Regions from separate parts of the Massilia sp. FBCC-B171 genome, predicted to be linked through region 3. Evidence: predicted binding sites of a transcription regulator. Region 3 holds the regulator's gene; each other region holds the start of a gene.
What was found. Region 3 encodes sigma-54, which starts transcription at its own class of promoters, with help from an activator protein. Its sites were predicted from a motif close to TGGCANGNAANCTGCTTT; they were not measured.
Positions count from the first base shown of each region.

Region 1: a site for sigma-54 is predicted at 1,111-1,128, ahead of pqqA (pyrroloquinoline quinone precursor peptide PqqA). Genes of this name have one in related genera too.
Region 2: a site for sigma-54 is predicted at 3,068-3,085, ahead of NMB41_RS00915 (urease accessory protein UreD). Genes of this name have one in related genera too.
Region 4: a site for sigma-54 is predicted at 1,693-1,710, ahead of NMB41_RS12095 (PEP-CTERM sorting domain-containing protein). Genes of this name have one in related genera too.

Region 1 is NZ_CP101443.1:2,786,065-2,790,521, forward strand. It holds gene NMB41_RS12670 (MFS transporter) at 1-383, opposite strand, end outside; gene NMB41_RS12675 (GNAT family N-acetyltransferase) at 463-915, opposite strand; gene pqqA (pyrroloquinoline quinone precursor peptide PqqA) at 1,205-1,294, shown strand; gene pqqB (pyrroloquinoline quinone biosynthesis protein PqqB) at 1,368-2,306, shown strand; gene pqqC (pyrroloquinoline-quinone synthase PqqC) at 2,303-3,010, shown strand; gene pqqD (pyrroloquinoline quinone biosynthesis peptide chaperone PqqD) at 3,007-3,270, shown strand; gene pqqE (pyrroloquinoline quinone biosynthesis protein PqqE) at 3,274-4,404, shown strand.
Region 2 is NZ_CP101443.1:195,139-199,595, forward strand. It holds gene ureC (urease subunit alpha) at 1-1,558, opposite strand, end outside; gene NMB41_RS00905 (urease subunit beta) at 1,555-1,872, opposite strand; gene NMB41_RS00910 (urease subunit gamma) at 1,882-2,184, opposite strand; gene NMB41_RS00915 (urease accessory protein UreD) at 2,194-3,057, opposite strand; tRNA gene NMB41_RS00920 (tRNA-Thr) at 3,246-3,321, opposite strand; gene NMB41_RS00925 (ClpXP protease specificity-enhancing factor) at 3,349-3,834, opposite strand; gene NMB41_RS00930 (glutathione S-transferase N-terminal domain-containing protein) at 4,062-4,457, opposite strand, start outside.
Region 3 is NZ_CP101443.1:4,906,160-4,910,616, reverse strand. It holds gene lptB (LPS export ABC transporter ATP-binding protein) at 1-730, shown strand, start outside; gene NMB41_RS22285 (RNA polymerase factor sigma-54) at 745-2,217, shown strand; gene hpf (ribosome hibernation-promoting factor, HPF/YfiA family) at 2,280-2,636, shown strand; gene NMB41_RS22275 (enoyl-CoA hydratase/isomerase family protein) at 2,734-3,819, shown strand; gene rapZ (RNase adapter RapZ) at 3,993-4,457, opposite strand, start outside.
Region 4 is NZ_CP101443.1:2,660,050-2,664,506, reverse strand. It holds gene hmgA (homogentisate 1,2-dioxygenase) at 1-1,173, shown strand, start outside; gene NMB41_RS12100 (secondary thiamine-phosphate synthase enzyme YjbQ) at 1,183-1,596, shown strand; gene NMB41_RS12095 (PEP-CTERM sorting domain-containing protein) at 1,744-2,334, shown strand; partial or broken gene NMB41_RS12090 (PEP-CTERM sorting domain-containing protein) at 3,083-3,172, shown strand; gene NMB41_RS12085 (S8 family serine peptidase) at 3,237-4,457, opposite strand, start outside.

The DNA.
Region 1 (4,457 bases), 2.1 Mb from region 3:
CCTTCGAGCAGGCCCGTGGCGAACCGGGCCAGCAGGAAGAGCGGATAGGATTCGGCCACCAGGGCCGCGGCGGTGAGCCCATGCCCGAGCGCGGCGCCAAGGGCGGTGCCGAGCAGGATGCGGCGGCGCCCGAAGCGGTCGGAAATCGCCCCCAGCACGGCGCTGCCGATCAGCAGGCCCAGCGGATTGACCATCAGCGCTATGCCGAGCAAGAGCTTCGGGGGAAAGCCGAGGAAGTCCGTGATCGCGCTGGTGGATTCGCCGCCGAACAGGGGCGCCAGGATAGGGTACGGCAGCGAAGCGCCGGTGGTCGACAGCAGCGCGAGCAGGCAGGCGCTGGCGATCAGCAAGGTATTGGTGGACGAAGGCGAACGAGTGCGCATGCCCACATTCTGATCCCGGCTCAGCAATAAGTAAACGGCGATGTTTATTTATTGCCAGCAGAACCTTGCCAACGCAAACTTACACCGCGTTCTTTTGCATGAAGACCGAAAGCGGGTCGAGCGGATAGTCGCCGAAGGGTCCGCAGACCCGGTAACCCAGGCGTTCGTAGAGCAGCAGCGCCTCCGGCATGGTCGGTCCCGTCTCGAGCATGAAGCTGCGGCAGCCCTGTTCCATCGCCTTGTGCTCCAGGGTTTCGACCAGGCGCCGCGCCAGTCCCTGGCCGCGGGCATCGGGCCGCACATACATGCGTTTGATCTCGCCATAACCCGGGTTCAGCACGATGGCCGCGCACCCCACCGACACGCCGGCCGCGTTGCGCGCGACGGCAAAGTGCACGTTCGGACGCAACAGGGATGCGAGATCGAGCGCGTACACGTTCTCGGGCGGATACAGCGAATACAGGTAAGCATCGAGTTCCTTGCACAGTGCGTGCACCTCGGGCTGGTCCGGCGTTTCAAATGCGATCTGCATGGATGGAAGGATGGTGGTTTGCGCCAATCGATGAGTTTATCACCGCCGGCCTGCCAGCCACCGGCGAAGATTGTTGCAGGCGATGTGTTCAGTTTCGACACACTGTTCTATCCGTGAACATTTCCCTCGCCTTTGACAGGGCGCCGCCCCGGGTTTTTTGCTTGATGCGTCAGGCGCACGCCGGCCCTGCCCCCGCGGCACAGAACTTGCTCTGGTACTAAGTCTGCAAGGATCCGGGGCTCGCCCCAGCGCAGTCTTTCCATGCATTCGGCAACCCACCATTCTAATCTTGAGGAGATCGACCATGACCTGGAGCAAACCGGAATTCATCGACTGGCGTTTTGGCTTCGAAATCACGCTCTACATCGCCAAGCGCTAAGCCCACGTTTCACCGGCCGCCGCGTCGCGGGAGCAAAACCGCAGGGCGCGGCGCCCGGATCACCGGACACCCCATGAAAATCATCGTCCTCGGTTCCGCGGCGGGTGGCGGTTTCCCGCAGTGGAACTGCAACTGCCGCAATTGCGACGGCCTGCGTAGTGGTTCAATCCGCGCCACCGCGCGCACCCAGTCGTCGATCGCGGTCTCGAAAGATGGCATCGACTGGGTCCTGATCAATGCCTCGCCCGACATCCTCGCCCAGATCCGCGCCACGCCGGCCCTGCAGCCTGCGCGCGGCCGGCGCGATACCGGCATCGCCGCCGTGATGCTGATGGATGCCCAGGTCGACCACGTCACCGGCCTGCTGATGCTACGCGAGGGCAAGCCGCTGCCGCTCTACTGCAGCGCCTCGGTCTGGGACGACCTGAATGCCAGCCTGCCGCTGGCGCCCGTCCTCTCGCATTACTGCGGCCTGCGCTGGCACCCCTTGGCGGCCATCGACGGCGGACCGGCCATGCTGCCGGTCGAGGTGCCGGGCGTCAAAAGCATCCGTTTCACGCCGCTGGCCCTGACGAGCAAGGCGCCGCCCTATTCGCCGCACCGCGCCCATCCCGGCGTGGGCGACAACATTGGCCTGCTGATCGAAGACCTCGAACACGGCAGCGCCGTCTTCTACGCGCCGGGTCTGGGCGCGATCGAGCCGCAGGTGGAGGCGGCCATGCAGGCGGCCGCGTGCCTGCTGGTCGACGGCACCTTCTGGCGCGAGGACGAAATGATCGAACTGGGTTTCTCGTCCAAGCATGCGGCCGACATGGGCCACCTGCCGCAATCGGGCGCGGGCGGCATGATCGATGTGCTCGACAGGCTCGACCGGGACGACCGCCGGCGCCGCAAGATCCTCATCCACATCAACAACACCAACCCGATCCTCGACGAAGACTCGCCCGAGCGCGCCGAGCTTGCGCGCCACCGCATCGAGCTCGCCTTCGACGGCATGGAGATCGAGCTATGAGCCTTCCACCCTGGAGCCCCAGCGAGTTCGAAGCGCAACTGCGCGCACGCGGCGCGGGTTACCACATTCACCATCCTTTCAACCTCAGGATGAACGGCGGGCTGCTGACGCCAGACCAGATCCGCGGCTGGATCGCCAACCGCTTCTATTACCAGGTCAATATTCCGCAGAAGGACGGCGCCATCATCGCCAACTGCCCCGACCGCGACACGCGGCGCAAATGGGTGCGCCGGATTCTCGACCACGACGGCTGGGAAGATAACGCGGGCGGCATCGAAGCCTGGGTGCGCCTGGGCGCGGCGGCCGGCATCGATCCGGAAGCGCTGTGGTCGCAGCGCCTGGTGGTGCCCGGCGTGCGCTTCGCGGTCGACGCCTACGTCAATTTCGCGCGCCACGCGCCCTGGCAGGAAGCGGTCTGCTCCTCGCTGACGGAAATGTTCGCGCCCCAGATCCACAAGGACCGCCTGGCCAACTGGCCGCAGCACTATGGCTGGATTGATCCCGCGGGCCTGCAGTATTTTCGGGGCCGCATTTCGCTGGCCGAGCGCGACGTCGAACACGGCCTGCAGGTGACGCTGGCGCATTTCACGACCCGCGTCCAGCAAGAGCGCGCGCTCGAGATCCTGCAATTCAAGCTCGACGTCCTGTGGGCCATGCTCGATGCGATCGACAAGGCCTATCCATCTTCTTCGGAGACACCATGAACACCCTGCCCGACAAACCCGCGCTGTCGCGCGTCTTTCGCATGCAATGGGAAGAAACGCAGAATAACTATGTGCTGCTCTACCCGGAAGGCATGGTCAAGCTCAATGGCAGCGCGGCCGAAATCCTCAAGCGCTGCGACGGCCAGCGCAGCGTGCCGGCAATCGTGGCCGACCTCGAACAGGCCTTCGGCGCCAGCGGCCTGCAAGGCGATGTCGACGACTTCCTGCAGGCCGCCCACGAGCGCGGCTGGCTCGCCTGAATCATGAACGCGCCCCACCCCCGCATTGCCGCGCCGCTCTGGCTGCTGGCCGAGCTGACCTACCGCTGCCCGCTGCACTGCGCCTTTTGCTACAACCCGGTCGACTACACGCGCCAGGCTGCGGAGCTGAGCACCGCCGAATGGTTCGGCGTCATGCGCCAGGCGCGCGCGCTCGGTGCGGCCCAGCTCGGGTTCTCGGGCGGCGAGCCCCTGGTGCGCGAGGACCTGGAAGAACTCGTCGGCGAAGGCCGCCGGCTCGGCTTCTACACCAACCTGCTCACCTCCGGCGTGGGCCTGACCGAGCCGCGCCTGGCGCGCATGAAGGAACTGGGCCTGGACCACATCCAGCTGTCCTTCCAGGACTCGACCCGGGAGATGAACGACTTCCTCTCGAATGCCAAAACCTTCGAGCTGAAGGCGCGGGTGGCCAAACTGATCAAGCAGTACGACTATCCGATGGTCCTGAACGTGGTGCTGCACCGCTTTAACCTCGACCACGTCGGGCGCATCATCGAGATGGCGCTCGAGATGGGGGTCGAATACCTGGAACTGGCCAATACCCAGTATTACGGCTGGGGACTGGTCAACCGCGCCCAGCTCATGCCGACCCGCGAGCAGCTGGAGCGCGCCGAAGCCGTGGTGAACGAATACCGCGCCCGCATCGGCAACCGGGTGCGGATATTGTTCGTCGTGCCCGACTATTTCGAGGAACGCCCCAAGGCCTGCATGAACGGCTGGGGCTCGGTCTTTCTCGGCGTCTCGCCGGACGGCACGGCCCTGCCTTGCCATGCGGCGCGCTCGCTGCCCGGCATCGCGTTTCCGAACGTGCGCGATTACAGTGTGGAGGAAATCTGGTACGCCAGCGGCGCCTTCAACCGCTACCGCGGCGACGCCTGGATGAAGTCGCCCTGCAGCACCTGTCCCGAGCGGAGCAAGGACTTCGGCGGCTGCCGCTGCCAGGCCTATGCGCTGACGGGCGACGCCGAAAACGCCGACCCGGTCTGCGCCCGGTCGCCGCACCACGAAGGACTGCAAACAATCGTGATGCAAGCCCAGCGCGCGCAAGCAGAAGTGCCGGCGCAGACTATCCTGTTTCGCAGCGATGCGAATGCACGCCGGCTGGCCGGGCCGTAAAAGGGCATCCGGTGCTGCGGCGACGGGTTCGACGACCCGCCGCCATCACCGCG
Region 2 (4,457 bases), 860 kb from region 3:
CCAGGCGGCGCGTGTCGCGCACCGCCAGCAGCGGTTTAATGAGTCCAAGCTGCGCGCCAATGCCGGCGTCCAGCGCCGCCTGCGACACGAAGGTATGGGACTTGGTCAGGGCGCGCCCGAAGGCGCCGAACATCGGCCGCGCATGAACCGGCTGCGGCGTCGGAATCGAAGCGTTCGGATCGCCCATTTGCGCCGCCGCGATCATGCCGCCCTTGATCACCATCGACGGTTTGACGCCGAAGAAGGCCGGCTTCCACAGCACCAGGTCGGCAATTTTTCCCGGTTCGACCGAACCGACTGCATGCGCGATACCGTGCGTGATGGCCGGATTGATCGTGTATTTCGCCACATAGCGCTTTACGCGCGCGTTGTCGTGGCGTGCGGGGTCGCCCGGCAGGGCGCCGCGCTGCAGCTTCATCTTGTGCGCCGTCTGCCAGGTGCGCAGGATGGTTTCGCCGACGCGCCCCATCGCCTGCGAGTCGGACGACATCATCGAAATCGCGCCCAGGTCGTGCAGGATGTCCTCGGCCGCGATCGTTTCTCTCCGGATGCGCGACTCGGCGAAGGCGATGTCCTCGGCGATCGCCGCGTCGAGGTGGTGGCAGACCATCAGCATGTCGAGGTGCTCGTCGAGCGTGTTGACGGTGTAGGGGCGGGTTGGATTGGTCGACGAGGGCAGCACGTTCGATTCGCCGACGGCGGCGATGATGTCCGGCGCATGGCCACCGCCGGCGCCTTCCGTATGAAAGGTGTGGATCGTGCGGCCTTTGAAGGCGGCCAGCGTATGCTCGAGAAAGCCCGCTTCGTTGAGCGTGTCGCTGTGGATCGCGACCTGGATGTCCATGGCATCGGCCACGCCCAGGCAGGTGTCGATCGCGTTGGGTGTCGTGCCCCAGTCTTCATGCAGCTTGAGGCCGATGACGCCGGCCTGCACCTGTTCAACCAGTGGCCCCGGCTGGCTCGCATTGCCCTTGCCGAAAAAGCCCAGGTTCATCGGAAAGGCCTCGGCCGCCATCAGCATCGAGTGGATGTGCCAGGGCCCCGGCGTGCAGGTGGTGGCGGCCGTGCCGACGGCGGGCCCGGTGCCGCCCCCGAGCGTGGTCGTGATCCCGCTAAACAGGGCTTCCTCGATCTGCTGCGGGCAAATGAAGTGAATGTGGCTGTCGACGCCGCCCGCGGTGACGATCATGCCCTCTCCCGCGATGATCTCGGTCGCGGCGCCGATCACGATCGTCACGCCCGGCTGGATATCCGGATTGCCGGCCTTGCCGATGGCCGCGATCATGCCGTCTTTTAATCCGATATCGGCCTTGACGATGCCCCAGTGATCGACGATGACGGCGTTCGTGATCACCGTGTCCGCCACCTGCGCGTGGACCCGCTGCGACTGGCCCATGCCGTCGCGGATCACCTTGCCGCCGCCGAATTTCACCTCTTCGCCATAGACCGCGTAATCGCGCTCGATTTCGATGAACAGGGCGGTATCGGCCAGGCGCAGGCGGTCGCCCACGGTCGGACCATACATCTCGGCGTACGCCTGGCGCCCGATGCGGCTCATGGCGCCTCCTTCAACGGACCGTTCACCACACCGTTGAAACCGAAGACGATCCGGTCGCCGCCGAGCGCGACGAGGGTAACGGTGCGCACCTGTCCCGGCTCGAAGCGCACCGCGGTGCCGGCGGCGATATCGAGGCGCATGCCGTAGGCCAGGCCGCGCTCGAAGCGCAGCGCCGGATTGGTCTCATAAAAGTGGTAGTGCGAGCCGACCTGGATCGGGCGGTCGCCCCCATTGGCCACCTCGAGCGCGATGGCCGGCCTGCCGCTATTGAGTTCCAGCTCGCCCGCCTCGATCAGCATTTCTCCTGGTATCACAGGCGTCTCCTAGATGATCGGATGGTGAATGGTGACGAGCTTGCTGCCGTCGGGGAAAGTGGCCTCGACCTGCACGTCGGGAATCATCTCCGGCACGCCTTCCATGACTTCGCCGCGCGACAGGATGCTTGTTCCCTCGCTCATCAATTGCGCCACGCTCTTGCCGTCGCGCGCGCCTTCCATGATCGCGGCCGAGATATACGCAACCGCCTCCGGATAATTCAGTTTCAGGCCGCGCCCCTTGCGCCGTTCGGCCAGCAGGGCGGCGGTGAAGATCAGGAGCTTGTCTTTTTCACGGGGTGTGAGTTCCATGCTGTCCTCTCAGGTTGACCACAGGCGCGGGATGGCGGCCTCGCGCCCCAGCAGGGCCGGGCGCAGGCGGCGCCAGGCCGCCAGCAGCACCGCGCGCGCTGCTTCGCTCGAGTGGCCCAGATGGCGTACGACGACCATCTTCGGCAGCTGGGTGGCGCCGCTGCGGCCACCGGCGCGATCGAGCTCCTGGCGCAACTGCTGGAGCTGGCTGGCGTCGAGGCTCAGGCCGCAGGCGATGAGGGTCGCGCACACGCTGTTGCCGCCCAGGCCAAACGGGCTGTGCATGCCGGCGCCGGCGCCATCGATCTCGCCTTCTTCATGCCATACCAGTTGTCCATCGCGCCGGATCGTGCTGGTCTGGCGTACTGCGCCTTCGGCAAAGACTTCCCCCGATGCAGTACGGCCGAAGCAGAGGATCTCGCTGCCGAGATAGCGGGCATCCGCGGCAAGCGCGACCTCGTGGGTGAGTGCGACCTGCGCCTCGCGATACAACAGGGTTTCCTGCGGCAGCCATTCGAGCGCCGCGCCGGCGCCGACCGCGATGCGCACATCCTGGCGCGAGACGCGCCCATTGGCCCGGTACCACTTGCCGGCGCCGGGCGTCGTCAGCAGCGCGTGTGAGCCGGCCCCGGCCGAGATATCGATGGCAAGTGCGTCGCCGCCGACCACACCACCGGGCGGATGAATGATGACGGCGTGGCAGACGTCCGGACCTTCGGGATACAGCGCTTTCTGTACGCGCAACGGACCTGCATGCGACCGTTCAGCCAGCCGCGTACCCTGCGCACCGTGGTCGAAGCCGAGGCGCAGCTGCGCCTTCCAGGCGCCGCCGGGCAGGGGTGTATTCGACAGTGAGGGTGGGCAGGCAGTCATTGCTCATAGTTCAGCAAGAACCATGCCGCGCCAAAACGCCAGCGTTTTCCCGGAAGGAGGGCCTGGCTGCACCCGAACGGGGCATTTCGCCAATCACGCGCCAGCATGGCGCAGGCGCGGGCAAAGAAGGGGAGGGCGTCCGCAAAAACAAAAAGCCCAACCGGTGAGGGCTGGGCTTTCGCAGGAAGTGGTGCCGGCTGCCGGTTTCGAACTGGCCACCTGATGATTACAAATCAACTGCTCTACCAAATGAGCTAAGCCGGCGTAATCTGTACGGCAAGAATTATAACGCTATTTAATCCTGGTCAGCGTTGGGCGGCCGCCTTTTTTAGGCGGCTCATCGTCGTCGTCGGGCGAATGCGACACCGGGGCCGTGGACGCTTCGCCGGCGCTGTCGGGAACGGCCGACAGGGTTGGCGCGCTTGTCGGAGGCTCGTCCATGCTTGCCGCGCTTTCGGCGGCGGTGGCGCTGACGTCGAAGGCCATGCCCTGGCCGTTTTCGTTGGCGTAGATCGCCAGCACGTTTTGCACCGGTACATAGATTTCACGCGAGACGCCGGCGAAGCGCGCGCGGAACTGGATCGCGTCGTTGTCCATTTTCAGGCCGGAGGTCGCGCCAAAGGCGATGTTGAGGATGATCTCGCCCTTCTTGACGTATTCCATCGGCACCGTCGTGGCCGCGTCGACCTTGACTGCAAGATAAGGCGTGAAACCGCTGTCGGTGCACCACTCGTAGAGGGCGCGCAGCAGATAAGGCTTGGTGGAGATGTCAGGCATGTGCAGATGAGATAAACAGTGATCCGGCAATGGGGCGGCGAACAGATGCGCCAGCGCAGCTACCAAACGCACCGGTTCAGGGCCGGCGGCGCGTGTGGAAGGTACAAAAAAACGCGAACCGCCAGCTTACTGCGATTTATGAAACGGCGTCGCAAACACGGGCAGGACGGGAATGCGGACCATGGCGCCGGCTGCGGGGCAGGCGGCGCCATGGATCAGGTGCGCGTTTAACGGCGCATGACCTTTTCCGACGGCGTCAGCGCTTCGATGTAGGCAGGGCGCGAGAAGATGCGCTCGGCGTACTTCATCAGCGGTGCGGCGGTCTTCGACAGTTCGATGCCGTAGTGGTCCAGGCGCCACAGCAGCGGCGCGATCGCCACGTCGAGCATCGAGAATTCGTCGCCCAGCATGTATTTGTTCTTCAAGAACAGCGGCGCCAGCGTCGTCAGGCGGTCGCGGATTTCGGCGCGCGCCTTGTCGTGGGCTTTTTCGTTCGTCTTGTTGCGGTCGCTTTCCAGAACGTGCACGTGGACAAACAGTTCCTTTTCGAAATTGAACAGCATCAGGCGGGCACGGGCGCGCATCAGCGGGTCGGCCGGCATCAGCTGCGGATGCGGGAAGCG
Region 3 (4,457 bases):
GGTCGTGCGTGGCCTGCAAAAAAGCTACGGCAAGCGCCTGGTCGTGCGCGACGTGTCGCTGGAAGTGGGCTGCGGCGAAGTCGTCGGCCTGCTCGGCCCCAACGGCGCCGGCAAGACCACCTCGTTCTACATGATCGTCGGCCTCGTGCCGTCGGACGCCGGCACCATCGAGATCAACGGCGCCGACATTTCGAGCCTGCCGATCCACCGGCGCGCGGTGATGGGTTTGTCTTACCTGCCGCAGGAAGCCTCGGTGTTTCGCAAGCTGACGGTGGAAGACAATATCCGCGCCGTGCTCGAACTGCAGCACGACGAGAACGGCAAGGCCTTGAGCAAGGCGGCGATCAACGAGCGGCTCGATTCGCTGCTGGGCGAACTGCAGATCGAAAAGCTGCGCGAGAACCCGGCGCTGTCGCTGTCGGGCGGTGAACGCCGGCGCGTCGAGATCGCGCGTGCGTTGGCCACCAACCCGCGCTTCGTGCTGCTCGACGAACCGTTCGCCGGCGTCGACCCGATTGCCGTGATCGAGATCCAGCGCATCGTGCGCTTCCTGAAGGAGCGCGGCATTGGCGTGCTGATCACCGACCACAACGTGCGCGAGACGCTGGGCATCTGCGACCGCGCCTACATCATCAACCAGGGCGCGGTGCTGGCGTCGGGACGTCCCGACGACATCATCGCCGACGAGTCGGTACGGCGCGTCTACCTGGGCGAACACTTCCGCATGTAGTCTACGAACGGGCCATGAAACAATCCCTGCAACTCCGGACTTCGCAGCACCTGGCGCTCACGCCGCAGCTTCAACAGTCGATCCGGCTGCTGCAGCTGTCGACGCTCGAACTGCACCAGGAGATCGAGCAAATCCTGTCCGACAATCCGCTGCTCGAGCGCCTCGACGATCCGCTCGACCACTCGGTGCGCCTGCTGGCCGACGGCGCGATCAACGACGCGCCGCCGCAGGCGCCCGAAGCGCCCGCGCCCAACGGTGAAGACGCGCCCCCCGCGCCGGACGCGGGCGAAGGCGCGGAGGGCGGCGGCGAGGTCGAACGCGCCGACGCCGACGCCGACTGGGGCGAGGGCACGCGCAGCGCCGGCAGCGAGAACGACGACGACGGGCGCCCGCAGCTGGGCGGCATCGGCGTCACGCTGCGCGAGCACCTGATGGAGCAGGTGCGGGTGACGGGCGTGACCGACCGCGACCGCGTGCTGGCCGAGCTGGTGATCGACGCCATCGACGACAACGGCTACCTGGAAGAGCAGTTGGATGAGATCCACGCGCGCCTGCCCGAGGAACTCGAGATCGAGATGGATGAGCTGCGCTGCGCGCTGGCGCTGGTGCAAAGCCTCGATCCGGTCGGCGTCGGTGCGCGCAGCGCCTCCGAATGCCTGGCGCTGCAGATCCGCAGCATGCCGGGCGTGCCGCTGGTGACGCGGCGCATGGCCCTGAAAATCGTCGAGGGCTATCTCACCTGGTTCGCGCAGCGCGAATTCAACAAGCTGAAAAAGGCGCTCGACTGCGACGACGAAGACCTGCGCGAAGCGCAAGCGGTGATCCGCCAGTGCAATCCGCATCCCGGCGCGGCCTTTGCATCGAGCGTGTCGGGCTATGTCGTTCCGGACGTTATTGTCCGCAAGACGAAGGGCGGCTGGGCCGTCACGCTGAACAACGAAGTCATGCCGCGCCTGCGCGTGAACAACGTGTATGCCAACCTGCTCAAGGGCGGAAAAGGCGAAGGCCAGATGAGCGCGCAGCTGCAGGAAGCGAAGTGGCTGATCAAGAATATGCGCCAGCGCTTCGACACGATCCTGCGTGTTTCGCAGGCAATTGTGGAGCGTCAGCGCAACTTTTTCAGCCATGGCGCGGTTGCGATGCGTCCCCTTGTGCTTCGCGAGATTGCTGATACACTGGGTCTGCACGAGAGCACCATTTCTCGTGTAACAACTCAGAAATTCATGCTGACCCCGCACGGCATGTTTGAGCTGAAGTATTTCTTCGGAAGCCACGTCGCCACCGAAGCGGGGGGCGAAGCATCGTCTACGGCGATACGGGCGCTTATCGCGCAGCTGACAGGAGCAGAGGACCCAAAGAACCCATTATCCGACAGTAAGATCGCGGAAATGCTCGGGGAACAAGGCATGGTCATTGCGCGCCGCACGGTTGCCAAATACCGCGAGGCACTCAAGATTCCTCCCGTCAGTCTCCGCAAATCCTTGTAACAGCGGCCCCAGGCGCGACCCAAGCGCGAATGCGGCGCCGCGCATTTATCTAAGGAGTGTGTATGAATCTCACCATCAGTGGCCACCACCTCGACGTCACCCCCGCCATTCGTGAATACGTACAGAACAAGCTCGAACGCATCACCCGCCATTTCGATCAAGTGATCGATTCCCACGTGATCCTCGCCATCGACAATCTCACCGAAAAAGACAAAAGGCAAAAAGCCGAGATTAACTTGCGCCTGTCCGGCAAGATGGTGCACGTGGAAAGTGTGGCGCACGACCTGTATGCCGCCATCGACCTGTTGATGGACAGGCTGGATCGTCAGGTGATGAAGTACAAGTCGATTCTGAAAGACCATGGTCACGAGGCGCTCAAGCGCCGTCCTGAAGGCGGAGAGGCCGCTGCTGCGTTCTGATCAGCACTGAGCACCGTCTGAACGAGGGCGCCGCAAGGCGCCCTTTTCAATTGCGCGTGCGGGTAAAATGCATGTCTCTTCAACCATGCTACCCACCATGACCGATCACGTCCTGACCCGCGTTGCCAACGGCACCGGCATCATCACCCTTGACCGTCCGAAAGCCCTCAATTCGCTGTCGCTGGCGATGGTGCGGCGCCTGACCGAGATTTTGCTGGCCTGGCGCGACGACGCGTCGGTGGCCGCCGTTGTGCTCACCAGCAGCAGCGAAAAAGCGCTGTGTGCGGGCGGCGACATCCGCTTCTTCCACGAAGCCGGCCACGCCACGCCAACCGGCGGCAGCGCGCTGCTGGAAGATTTCTTCACCGAAGAATACGCGCTGAACCATTTAATTTACTTCTATCCGAAGCCGTATATCTCGCTCATGGATGGCGTGGTGATGGGCGGCGGCATGGGCATCGCCCAGGGCGGTCCCGAGACGGGCCTGCGCATCGTGACCGAGCGCACGAAGATGGCCATGCCGGAAGTGAACATCGGCCTGTTCCCGGATGTCGGCGGCAGCTATTTCCTGTCGCACGCGCCTGGGCAGCTGGGCAATTACCTTGGCTTGACGGGCTTGACGATCAGCGCGGCGGACGCGCTGTATGTGGGCCTGGCCGACGTCTTCGTGCCGGGCGCGCAGGTTCCCGAACTGAACGCGCTGATCGACACGACGCCGGGTGCGCAGCTGGCGGACGCGATCCGCGCGTTTGGCGCACGCTTTGCCGCCGATGCGGGCGAGAGCGTATTGCAGACGCAGCGCGCTGCGATCGACAGTCATTTCGGCGCCGCTTCGGTAGCCGCCATCATGACCTCGCTCGAAGGCGACGAGACGCCGTTCGCACAGAAGGCCTTATCGGCGATGCGCCAGCGTTCGCCGCTGATGATGTGCGTGACGCGCGAGATGCTGCTGCGTGGCGCCGCGATGAACGTGGCCGACTGCCTGCGCATGGAGCGCTCGCTGGTGCGCCGCAATTTCGAACACGGCGAAGTGTTGGAGGGCGTGCGCGCGCTGGTGATCGACAAGGACAATGCGCCCCAGTGGAAGCCTGCCAGCCTGGCAGAGGTGACGCCCGAGATGGTGGACCAGTTTTTCGCGCCGGTGTGGCCGGATCACGCGCATCCGCTGCGGCATTTGGATTGAACGTCGGTTGGGCACGGAGTGCCCACGCGGTACGGGCGCTACCTTACGGCCCGCGGCCCCGCCGTCATCCAACACGCGGCGCCTGAAAAAATCACCCTGACCGGCACGCGAACGTTGTACCGCGTGGGCACAGAGTGCCCACCCTACCCAACCCAAAATGGCACGGTGGGTCGTTACGACTGCTCGCGATGCCTCAGCACCACGCGCTCGGTCTCGTTGAAATAAGCGGCGAGTCGCTCGGCCATGTAGACCGAGCGATGCTGCCCGCCCGTGCAGCCGACCGCCACCGTCAGGTAGCTGCGGTTATCGGTCTTGAACGAGGGCAGCCACTTTTCCACGAACTTGCAGATATCCTGCAGCATCTCGGTGGCGCTCGGCTGGGCGTCGAGGAAGGCGATGACGGGGGCGTCCTTGCCGGTCAGCGGGCGCAGGGCGAGGTCGTAGTACGGGTTCGGGATGGCGCGCACGTCGAACACGAAGTCGGCGTCGAGCGGCACGCCGACCTTGAAGGCGAAGGATTCGAAGAACAGGGTCAGCGGTGCGTGCTGGACTTCCGCCAGTTCCTTGATCCAGGCGCGCAGCTTATTCGCCGAGGCTTCGGAGGTGTCGATCACGTGACCGAGCTGCTCGATCGCGCC
Region 4 (4,457 bases), 2.2 Mb from region 3:
ATTTCCGGTACCGCTTTCACCGCCCCGCGCGGCCACAACCGCCGTTCCTGGCTGTACCGCATTCGCCCCGCCGCCATGCACGGCAATTTCGAGCAGATCGACAGGCGCCGGATCGTCGGCAACTTCAGCGAGGTCGCGCCGCCGCCGAACCAGATGCGCTGGAGCCCCCTGCCCATGCCCGCCGTGCCGACCGACTTCATCGACGGCTGGGTGACGATGGCCGGCAACGGGTCGGCCGAGTCCATGAGCGGCTGCGCGGTCCACCTGTACGCGGCCAACGCGCCGATGACGGACCGCTTTTTCTACTCGGCCGATGGCGAACTGCTGATCGTGCCGCAGCAGGGCCGCCTCGAGATCGCGACGGAACTGGGCACGATCGCGCTCGAACCGCAGGAAATCGCCGTCATCCCGCGCGGCATCCGCTTCCAGGTCAGCCTGCCCGACGGCGAGGCACGCGGCTATATCTGCGAGAACTTCGGCGCCCTGCTGCGCCTGCCGGACCTGGGCCCGATCGGCTCGAACGGCCTGGCCAATCCGCGCGACTTCCTCACGCCCGTGGCGCGCTACGAGGAACGCGAGGGCGATTTCCATCTGGTGGCCAAGTTCTGCGGCAACCTGTGGGCGGCCAGCATCAAGCATTCGCCGCTCGACGTCGTTGCCTGGCACGGCAATTACGCGCCCTATAAATACGACCTGCGCCATTTCAACGCCATCGGCTCGATCAGCTACGACCATCCGGACCCGTCGATCTTCCTGGTGCTGCAGTCGCCCTCGGACACGCCGGGCGTCGACAGCCTCGACTTCGTGATCTTCCCGCCGCGCTGGCTGGCGGCCGAAGACACCTTCCGTCCGCCCTGGTTCCACCGCAATGTCGCCAGCGAATTCATGGGCCTGGTGCACGGCGCCTACGATGCCAAGGCCGAAGGCTTCGTGCCCGGCGGCGCCAGCCTGCACAACTGCATGAGCGGGCACGGCCCGGACGCGGCCACCTTCGACAAGGCCAGCAAGGCCGACACCTCGACGCCCGGCAAGGTCGCCGACACGATGGCCTTCATGTTCGAGACCAAGCACGTGCTCTGCCCGACCGCGCACGCGCTGGCCTCGCCGCAGCTGCAGGGCGGCTACCAGGACTGCTGGGCCGGGATCCGCAAGAACTTCCGGCCCACGCCTTAAGTCCCGGCCATGGCGCACCAGGCGATCTTGCAGTTCCAGACACGCGGCCGCGGCACGCAGTCCATTACGCGCGAAGTGGCCGAGGTGGTGGCGGCGTCCAGCATCGCCTGCGGCATCGTGCAGGTCTTCGTGCAGCACACCAGCTGCTCGCTGACGATCACCGAGAACGCCGACCCCGACGTGCGGCGCGACCTGGAAACCGCCATGGCGCGCCTGGCGCCGGATGGCGACCCGGCCTGGCGCCATGCCGATGAAGGCCCGGACGACATGCCTGCCCACGTGCGCAACGTGCTGACCGATACCGGCATCGCCATTCCGATCAAGGATGGTCGGCTGCTGCTCGGCACCTGGCAGGGCATTTATTTGTGGGAGCACCGGACCCAGGGGCACAGGCGCACGGTGGTCGTCACCGTCCTCGGTTAAAACGGTCCGGTCTGCTGTCGAAAAACTTTACAAGACGAAATTAGCATTGTAATTAAGACACCTCCATATTGATAAAAATCAATGACTTATGCCGCATGGCACGACCCTTGCTAATGGATGAGTACACAACAATATGAAGGGGTCCCCATGAAATCGCTGAATTTGAAAAGCATTCTGTTCGCAGCAATCGCAGCAACCGGTTTTGCAGCAAGCAACGCCATGGCGGCGCCGACGCTCGACACCTACCTGGCAAAATACGAGAGTGCCAATTCGGGCGGCAAGACCGAGCTGGCCATGATCAACGACGCCAGCGGCCTCGTCTTCCTCCAGTCGGACCTGAACAAAATCGACGGCAACGGCGGTGCCCAGTTCGACACGGCCAGCAGCCTGTGGGTGCTGACCACCACCCCCAAGACGCCTGGCTACTTCCTGCTCAAGTTCGGCATGGGCAATGGAGACAAGTTCAACACGCCGTGGGACAGCTATGTGTTCAAGAACCTGGACGCACTCAATGAGCTGGTCTGGCGCAACCAGGACGTCGACTTCCTGACCGGCGGCGATTGCACGGACAAGAAAAACGACGGCCCATGCAATATCGGCCGTCTCAGCCACGTGACCTGGGTGGCCGCCAAGGATGGCGGCGGTGTGCCAGGCGGCGGCGAAGTGCCGGAACCAGCTTCGCTGGCGCTGCTGGGCGCAGGTCTCGCCGGCATGCTCCTGCGCCGCCGCCGCGCTTGATACGCAGGCCGCCTCGCGGGCGGCCTGTCTCCATGAAAGATGGCGCCCTCGGCGCCATCTTTTTTGTTGCCAGGGCTCTGCACCTGCGTGCGGCGTGCGGTGTTCAAATTACCAAGTGTCGATATTTTTTACAACACTCAACAGTTGTTGCGCTCAGCCAAACCTGTATTGACAGAAGAATCAATCACTTGGCGGTCGTGGTACGCAAGTTGCATGAAAACAGGCTCCACTATAATAAATGGGGAATACCATGAAAGAGTTGAAATTGAAGAGCGTCCTGATCGCCGCAATCGCAGCTGCTGGTTTCGCCGCCGGTAACGCGGCCGCCGATGTGATCATCGGGTCGTACACCAGTGCCAATTCGGGTGCGCAATCGGAGCTCGATGCGATCAACCTGTACTCGGGCGGATCGTTCACGCTGGCCGACCTGCAAAAGGACGAGTCGCCGGTCGCAACATTCGATGTCGCCACCCAGATGTGGGTGATCAATGTGGCGCCCCAGACTCCAGGCTATTTCCTGCTCAAATTCGGCCTGCCGCCGGGCAATCCGAATAACCCCAACGTGTGGCTGACCGCCTTCGATACCTATGTTTTCCGAAACGAGCCCAGCTTCACGCAGCTGACATGGAGTAACGTCGACGTCAACTTCCTCACCGGTGGCGACTGCCGCGAAGGCAACGACGATCCCTGCAACATCGGGCGCCTGAGCCACCTGACCTGGGTGCCGGGTGAAGACGGCGGCGGAAATCCTGGCGGTGGCGAAGTACCAGAGCCGGCAACCCTGGCCCTGCTGGGCGCGGGCCTGGCCGGACTGGCCCTGCGCCGACGTCGCGACTGATTGCGGTAACGCACACAAAAATGGCGCCCACTAGGGGGCGCCATTTTTTTTGCCGCAGAAACGCTTAGCGCACCGTCACGCCCACCGTGCGGGTCGTTGCATTGCCGGCTGCGTCGCGCGCCGTCACCGAGATGGTGTGGGCGCCGGCCGCTACCTTGCGCGTATTCCAGCTGTACGACAGCGAACCGCCCTGCCCGTTCGACACGACTTTCCCGTCGATCGACAGCGCCGTGCGGATGCCCGCGGCGCCGGCGTTGTCGGCGGCGGCGACCGCAACCGAAACTGTGCCGCTGACCGTGCCCGCCACCGGATTGTTGATGCTCACCGTCGGGGCGACCGTATCGGCCGTCACGACCGGCACGGCGTTGACGACGTTGACCGCGACCGTGTTGGAGGCACCCGCGTTGCCGGCGGCGTCATACGCCACCGCGACCAGGGAGGCCATGCCGTTCACGACGCCCGTCGAATTCCAGCTGAAGCTGTAGGGCGCGGCGCTGTCGGTGGCCACCGTCGTGCCGTTGACCTTCAGGTCGACGCGCACCACGCCGACATTGTCGGAAATATTGACACTCACCGGCACCGAACCGGAGACCGTGCTGCTGCCCAGGGGCGCGCTGATCGCCGCCTGCGGCGCGACCGTGTCGACCGTATTGACCAGGACACGGGCGGCGGCCACTGCCGCGGCGGCATTCACGCGGCCGTAGCCGAATACCGGGTCGCGCCCGGCGGCGCCGAGGTCGACCGAGGTCTGGAACAGCAGCTTTTCGATTTGCTCGGCCGAAAGGTCGGGGCGCGCGGCCATCATCAGGCCGGCCACGCCGGCGCTCACCGGGCTGGCGAACGAGGTACCGTTCCAGGCAGAGTAGCCGAGCGCATTGTTGGTGGTCCAGATGCCGGTGCCGGGAGCCGCCAGCGAGACGAAGCTGCCCCAGCTCGAGAAGCTGGACTTGTTGTCGGCACTGTCGGTCGAGGACACGATGATGAAGGCGTCGTCAGCCGTCACGTTTTCGTCGACGTTGTTGTTGCCTGCAGAAATGAAGACGAGGCCGCCCTTGCCCTTCATGTAGCGCGCCGCGCTTTTCACGGCGGCGCTGCCGGCGATACCGACATAGCTGACATTGGCGATGCGCGCGCCGTTGTCGGCGGCCCAGGTGATGCCGCTGGCGATGGTGCTGAAGTAGGCCGGACAGGCGCCGGTCGAATCCTTGTAGGCGATGCGCACCGGCATGATGCGGGCGGCGCCGGCGACACCGGCCACGCCCATGGCATTGTTCGTGCTGGCGGC